Regions from separate parts of the Amycolatopsis sp. NBC_01480 genome, predicted to be linked through region 2. Evidence: riboswitches for the same ligand, from Rfam matches in the RefSeq annotation. Region 2 holds a riboswitch; the other holds the start of a gene.
The links. A riboswitch is a leader RNA that binds a small molecule or an ion and turns the genes downstream of it on or off. The one in region 2 is predicted to bind thiamine pyrophosphate.

Region 1 (3,410 bases), 660 kb from region 2:
TGTGGACTTCGTCGAGCGTTTTCGCCACTGCCTGGATGATCTCGGCGGTCGCGAGCATGCCGGTTTTCGCCGCGTGCACGCCCATGTCCGACGCGACGGCCTTGATCTGCGCGGTGACCACGTCCACCGGGATCTCGGTGAAACCCTGCACGCCCAACGAGTTCTGCACCGTGACGGCGGTCAGCGCGACCAGCCCGTGCACCCCGTTCGCGAAGAAGGTGCGCAGGTCGGCCTGCACGCCCGCACCACCGCCGGAGTCGGATCCGGCGATGGTGAGGGCGGTGCGCGGTGCTGTGTTCATGGCCCCTCCGCGGGAAAGAACACGTCGGGGCGGGTCATTGACCGACCACGGGCAGGTAGACCTTGTTGCCGTGCTCGCCGAACTCGGCCGACTTCTCCGCCATGCCGGCCTCGATGGCCTCCACAGTGGACAGACCGTGCTCCTCGGCGTACTTGCGCACGTCCTGGGTGATCCGCATCGAGCAGAACTTCGGGCCGCACATCGAGCAGAAGTGCGCCGTCTTGGCCGGCTCCGCGGGCAGCGTCTCGTCGTGGAACGAGCGGGCGGTGTCCGGGTCGAGCGACAGGTTGAACTGGTCGTTCCAGCGGAACTCGAAGCGCGCCTTGGACAATTCGTCGTCCCACTCCTGCGCGTGCGGGTGGCCCTTGGCGAGGTCGGCGGCGTGCGCGGCGATCTTGTACGTGATCACGCCGGTCTTCACGTCGTCTCGGTTGGGCAGCCCGAGGTGCTCCTTCGGCGTGACGTAACACAGCATCGCCGTGCCGTACCAGCCGATCTGCGCCGCGCCGATGGCCGAGGTGATGTGGTCGTACGCCGGCGCGATGTCGGTGGTGAGCGGGCCGAGGGTGTAGAACGGCGCCTCGCCGGTCAGCTGCTCCTCGAGCTCGACGTTCTCCTTGATCTTGTGCATCGGCACGTGGCCGGGGCCTTCGATCATCACCTGCACGTCGTGCTCGCGCGCGAGGTGCGTCAGCTCGCCGAGCGTCTCCAGCTCCGCGAACTGCGCGCGGTCGTTCGCGTCGGCGATGGAGCCGGGCCGCAGGCCGTCGCCGAGGGAGAACGTGACGTCGTACTTCCGCAGGATCTCGCAGAGCTCCTCGAAGTGCGTGTACAAAAAGGACTCCTGGTGGTGCGCCAGGCACCACGCGGCCATGATCGAGCCGCCTCGGCTGACGATGCCGGTGACCCGGCGCGCGGTCAGCGGGATGTACCGCAGCAGCACGCCGGCGTGCACGGTGACGTAGTCGACCCCCTGCTCGCACTGCTCGACGATGGTGTCGCGGTACACCTCCCAGGAAAGCTTTTCCGGGTCCCCGTCGACCTTCTCCAGCGCCTGGTAGATCGGCACGGTGCCGACCGGCACGGGCGAGTTGCGGATGATCCACTCGCGCGTCTCGTGGATGCGCTTGCCGGTGGACAGGTCCATGATCGTGTCGGCGCCCCAGCGGGTGGCCCACACCATCTTGTCGACCTCTTCCTCCACAGAGGACCAGACGGCCGAGTTCCCCATGTTGGCGTTGATCTTCACCAGGAAGTTCTTGCCGATGATCATCGGCTCGGACTCCGGGTGCTTGCGGTTGACCGGGATCACCGCGCGCCCGCGCGCCACCTCGTCGCGCACCAGCTCGGGGGAACAGCGCTCGCGCGCGGCGACGAACTCCATCTCGCGGGTGATCACGCCGGCTTTCGCCCAGCCCAGCTGGGTGTTGTGCGTGCGCCCGTCGGCCCAGCCGGTGCGCAGCGGGTGTAGTCCATTGTGGACGTCGATCTTGGCGTCCGGCTCGGTGTACGGGCCGGAGGTGTCGTACACGTCGAAATGCTCACCGTTCGACAGGTCGACCCGCCGGGCCGGCACCCGGAGGCCGGATTCCGTCCGGTGGTAGACCTTGTGCGAACCGGTGATCGGCCCCGTGGTCACGGTCGGCGTGATGGCGGCCTTGTTCTCCAGCGTCGTCAACGACGTTCACTCCCTACGCCGGCATTACCCGGTCAGGTTCATGCGGTCGGTGACGCCGGGTGTCCACAGACAGACACCAGTCACCCTCTCAGCCCGCCAAGGCGCGAGCTCCCGCGTTTTTTGAGTTGGGGTTGCGCCACCGACCATGCCACGGCGGGGGCGCGCGGCACAAGCCCGCCACTTTGGCGGCCGGTGGCTTCTTCACCGGATCGGACCATGCGAGCGCCAGGGATCGACGTAACAATCGCAGGGCTTTGCGCAACTGTGCGCGCTACGTCTCACCTGGGGTCGATATGCGAAAAGTCTTACTCCCGGCGCTGGCGACGCTGCTGGTGACCAGCCTGGTCCCCGCCGCCGCGACCGCCGCCGGCAGCAGCGGGGGTGACGCACCCGGCGCGCCGGGCACGCACCCGAGCTGGCTGCCCGCGAACAAAACCGGCTTCGGCACCGCCCGCGAGGCCGGCAGCGACATCTGGTTCACCCTGCAGGCCGGGCGGATGTCGGAGGTCTACTACCCCGATCTGTCCACGCCGAGCGTCCGTTCGCTGGAGCTGGTGGTCAGCGACGGGCGGAGCTTCGCGACCGTCGACTCGTCCGCCCGCGCGCAGCAGGTGCGCCGCGTCGACTCGGACAGCCTGACCTACGAGCAGACCATCACCGACGACCAGCACCGCTGGCGCCTGCGCAAGACCTACGTGACCGACCCGGCCCGCGCGAGTGTGCTGGTGGACGTCGACTTCACGTCGCTGACCGGGCGGCTGTACCAGCTGTACGCCGTCGCCGACCCGGACCTGACGAACGACGGCTCCGACGACTCGGCCCGCGCGTCCGGCCCGCTGCTCACCGCGAGCGACGTGAAGACCGCGGCCGCGCTGACCGCGACGCCGTCGTTCACCAGCACGAGCGTGGGGTACGACGGCGCGTCCGACGGCATCACGCAGCTGGCCAAGACCCGCCGGCTGACGCCGTATGCCAGCGCCGGCAAGGGAAATGTGGTCCTCACCGGGCAGACGGCCGCCGACGGCGTGCGGTCGCGGCACGTCACGCTCGCGCTCGGGATGGGCGCGAACAGCGCCGCCGCGGTCACCAATGCCCAAGCGTCGCAACGGCGCGGCTTCCGTGACGCCGAACGCGCGTACGACCGCGGCTGGTCGGGCTATCTGCGAACGGTGAGCCGGCCGCCGTCGTCGCTGAAGACCGGGAGCGAGCGGGACCTTTACACCGCGTCCGTGCTGACGCTGGCGGCGAGCGAGGACAAGCACCACCCGGGTGCCTTCATCGCGTCGCCGAGCATGCCGTGGCGGTTCGGGAACAACGATCCGGCGTACTCGCCGTCGGGCACGTATCACCTGGTCTGGCCGCGTGACCTCTACCAGATCGCCACCGGGCTGCTGGCCGCCGGCGACCGCGCGGCCGCGAACCGGTCCGTCG
Region 2 (3,410 bases):
GACCGGCAGGCCGGCCAGCAGGGCGACCACCGTGGACGCCGCCGCGCTGGCCAGGGTGAACCCGGCGAGCCGCCACGTCTGCGGGTCGGCGAGCACGGTGTCGACGCCGCCCGCGGAGAAGCCGCGGCCGACGATCGCCACCACCGGCCAGGCGAAGAACACCGCCAGGAACGCCACGGGCAGCAGCCCGAGCAGCGCGAGCCCGGCCGTGCGGAGGGTGCGCGCCGGGGTCAGGCCCCCATGAGCGAGCGCCATGCACCGATCCACTTCTCGCGGCCGGCCTGTACCTGGTCGGCGGGCAGCGTGGCCGGATTCGAGGGCAGCGGCGCCACCTGCGCCCAGCCCGCGGGCAGGTCGACGCCCTGGCGCGCCGGGTAGACGTACATGTTCGCCGGCACCGTGGTCTGGAACTGCTGGGACAGCAGGAAGTCGACCACCTTCTGCGCCTGCGGCAGGTTCTTGCTGCCGGTCAGCACGCCCGCGTACTCGACCTGGCGGTAACAGGTGTCGAGCAGGGCCTTCGTGCGCGGCTTGCCGTCCGGACCCACCTCGGCGGCGGGCGAGGAGGCGTACGAGACGACGATCGGCCGCGGCCCCTTGCCCGAAGAGCCGGAGAAGTCCTTGGTGTAGGCCTCTTCCCAGCCGCTGTCGACCTTCAGGCCGTTCGCCTTGAGCTTGGTCCAGTAGCCCTGCCAGCCCTGCTCGCCGAACTTCGCGATGGTGCCCAGCAGGAACGCCAGCCCGGGCGACGCGGTGGCCGGGTCCTCGGCGACGGTCAGGTCCTTGTACTTCGGGTCGGCCAGGTCGTCGTAGGTCTTCGGCTCCGCGAGGCCCTTGCTGGTGAAGTAGCCGGAGTCGACGTTCACGCAGACGTCGCCGAGGTCCACGGCGGAGAGCCGGTGCTCGGGGTCCACGGAGTAGCGCTGCGGCCCGCGGTCCGCCTCGGGGCTGGTGTAGGGCTGGAAGACGCCCTCGCCGAGCGCCCGGGAGGCGAACGTCGAGTCGACGCCGTACGCGACGTCGCCGATCGGGTTCGCCTTCGTGAGCACCAGCTTGTTGGTCAGCTCGCCGGCGTCGCCGTATTTGACGACCTTCAGCTTGAGCCCGGACTGGCGCTGGAACGCGTCGAGCACGTCCTGGGGCGCGACGAACGAGTCGTGCGTGACGAGCGTGACCTCGGGGGTCTGCTGGGCGCCGCCGCCCGAGCCGCCGGACAACGAGCAGGCACTCGCCAGCACGGTGACCGTGGCCACCGCCAGCGCCGAGCGTGCGGTCCGCGGATTCATCTGCTGTCCTCCTGCACTGGCCGGCGGCAGGAGAACGAGCCTCCCTGCGCCGGCATGATCCGGATTCAGGTGCGAACGGTCGCGGGTCTACGGGCACCCGCCTCTCAGCCCGGCGTACCGGACTCCCGTGGCAACCGTGCAGCCTAGCCGAGACGGGATCACCATTGGGCACATGGCGAAAATCATGAACGACTCGCAGGCCGACGAGGCCCTCCGAAGCTTCACCGACTGGCACCGCTCGGACGTGACGATCATCCGCACAGCTGAGCTGGCGAGCTTCCCGCAGGCGATCGAGGCGGTAGACCGCGTCGCCGTCCTGGCGGAGGCCGCCGACCACCACCCGGACATCGACATCCGCTGGCGGACGCTCACTTTCCGCCTCAGCACCCACTCCGAAGGCGGCCTGACAGCGAAGGACTTCGCACTGGCCCGCCAGATCGATGAGGTCCTCGCAGCCCTCTGACCAGGTGTGATCTCCGATACCGCGGCAACACCTGGGCCCTTCTCGCGCGTCCTCCCTACGAGGTTTCATCAACGCAGGGAGGACCAGGGGATGACTCAGGCAATCGTGGTGGGAGCCGTCTCATTCGGCTTGATGGTCGCGGCCGCGGGCGGTGTGCTCTGGCACACCGTGCGTAACCGCCGTGATCTCAGCCACAGGCGGTAACACACTCCATGATCGATGCGCTAATCCAGCGGAATATCCGGCACTCGCCCCGCTAGGACACGTCATGAACAGCACTTCCGCCACCCTCTCCACCTCCCAGCGCGCCTGGGTCACGACCTTCGCCACGGCCGTCACCCTGCTGGCGGTCCTGGTGCTCGGCCTGATCGGCTGAGTCTCCGCGCAAGCTGAGCCGTGGGGCCGCTGACAGGGCCGGATTCGCGAAGATCGAATCCGGCACTCCAGAGGCCCCACGTGATCACCGATCGCGCCAGGCCTGACGTGTGCTGAGCGCACCGCTGAGACACGTCAGGGCTTGTCCGGGTGGTCCGCCACCCACGGCCCGAGGTGCTTGACGTAGTCCGCGGGCGGCGGCGGCAATGGCACCTGGGGCGGCCGCTCCGGCACCATCGACTTGGCCAGGTCCCCGCGCCTTCGCCGCGATGTCCTGCACCGCTTCGGGATGCCCCAGCCGGGCGTTGCCGACGATGAAAACACGCCGGCGACCGTCACGGACCGCGCTGACAACCCCGCCGTAACCCGGCTCCCCGGCGAACAGCAGCCGCCCGGCCGGCGCTTCGACGTCCTTCACCAGCCCCTGCATCTCGGCCACCTCGTGGCCGCTTCGCGGGTCGGTGAGCAGCAACGTGGTGCTCCGCTTTTCCCACGCCCGCCAGGGGATCAGCCCACCCAGCTGCTCGACGACCGGCACCCGCTGCCACCGCAGGTGCTTGTAGCCGAACTCCCGCCAGGGGTAATTCGCGAGCACGTTGACGATGCCGTCCTTGTTGTACGCCCGGTCCGGCAGATAGGACTTCCGCACCACCACGCTGTACTCGGCATTGAGCACGTTCGCCTCGACGAACCGCCGGGTCTCGGCATCGGCAAGCGCCGCACCGGGCCGGATGGGGACGTTGATCGTCATGGTCACCCGAGCACCTGCCCGATCCTGCCGCTCTCCCCGGCACCCGCCGGGGGCGGTTCGAAGGACACCGTTGCCGCCATCTGCACGATCATGCCGCGGAACTCCGGCCCGTGCGCCTCGAACGGCGTGGACAGCTCGATGGCGGCCAGCTTGCTCCCGTCGTCGGCCGGCACGTAGGCCTCCAGCTGGAACACCGGCGACGTCGCGTCCTCGGCGACCGGGGGCTGCCCCGGGAAGCCCGGCGTGGGCAACTGCCGCGTCCGCTCGACGAACAGCATCGGCCGGTCCGCCAGATCGAGAAGGTCCACCTGGCCGCGTTGTCCCGCGTCAGCACGGGCCTGGACGAGGTCGGCCAGCACCAGCCGCGGGTTACGCGTTCCCTCGAATTCCTGCAGCGACACCACCAGCGAGGAAGTGACGACGGAGCCGTCCGCCGGCGAGGTGTGGTGGCCGATGCCGCAGTACAGCGAGCCGGCCGCGCCCAGCTCCGACAGCAGCACCGACAGCGCGCCGGTGACCGCCGAGACGAGCGGGC

Region 1: another riboswitch for thiamine pyrophosphate. It lies ahead of thiC (phosphomethylpyrimidine synthase ThiC); the one in region 2 lies ahead of OG371_RS08025 (thiamine ABC transporter substrate-binding protein).

Annotation. Positions count from the first base shown of each region.
Region 1 is NZ_CP109442.1:2,392,508-2,395,917, reverse strand. It holds gene thiD (bifunctional hydroxymethylpyrimidine kinase/phosphomethylpyrimidine kinase) at 1-301, opposite strand, end outside; gene thiC (phosphomethylpyrimidine synthase ThiC) at 336-1,979, opposite strand; TPP riboswitch at 1,973-2,104, opposite strand; gene OG371_RS11315 (glycoside hydrolase family 15 protein) at 2,273-3,410, shown strand, end outside.
Region 2 is NZ_CP109442.1:1,728,076-1,731,485, forward strand. It holds gene OG371_RS08020 (ABC transporter permease) at 1-255, opposite strand, end outside; gene OG371_RS08025 (thiamine ABC transporter substrate-binding protein) at 231-1,286, opposite strand; TPP riboswitch at 1,311-1,425, opposite strand; gene OG371_RS08030 (4a-hydroxytetrahydrobiopterin dehydratase) at 1,459-1,749, shown strand; gene OG371_RS08035 (hypothetical protein) at 2,210-2,881, opposite strand; gene OG371_RS08040 (hypothetical protein) at 2,878-3,410, opposite strand, start outside.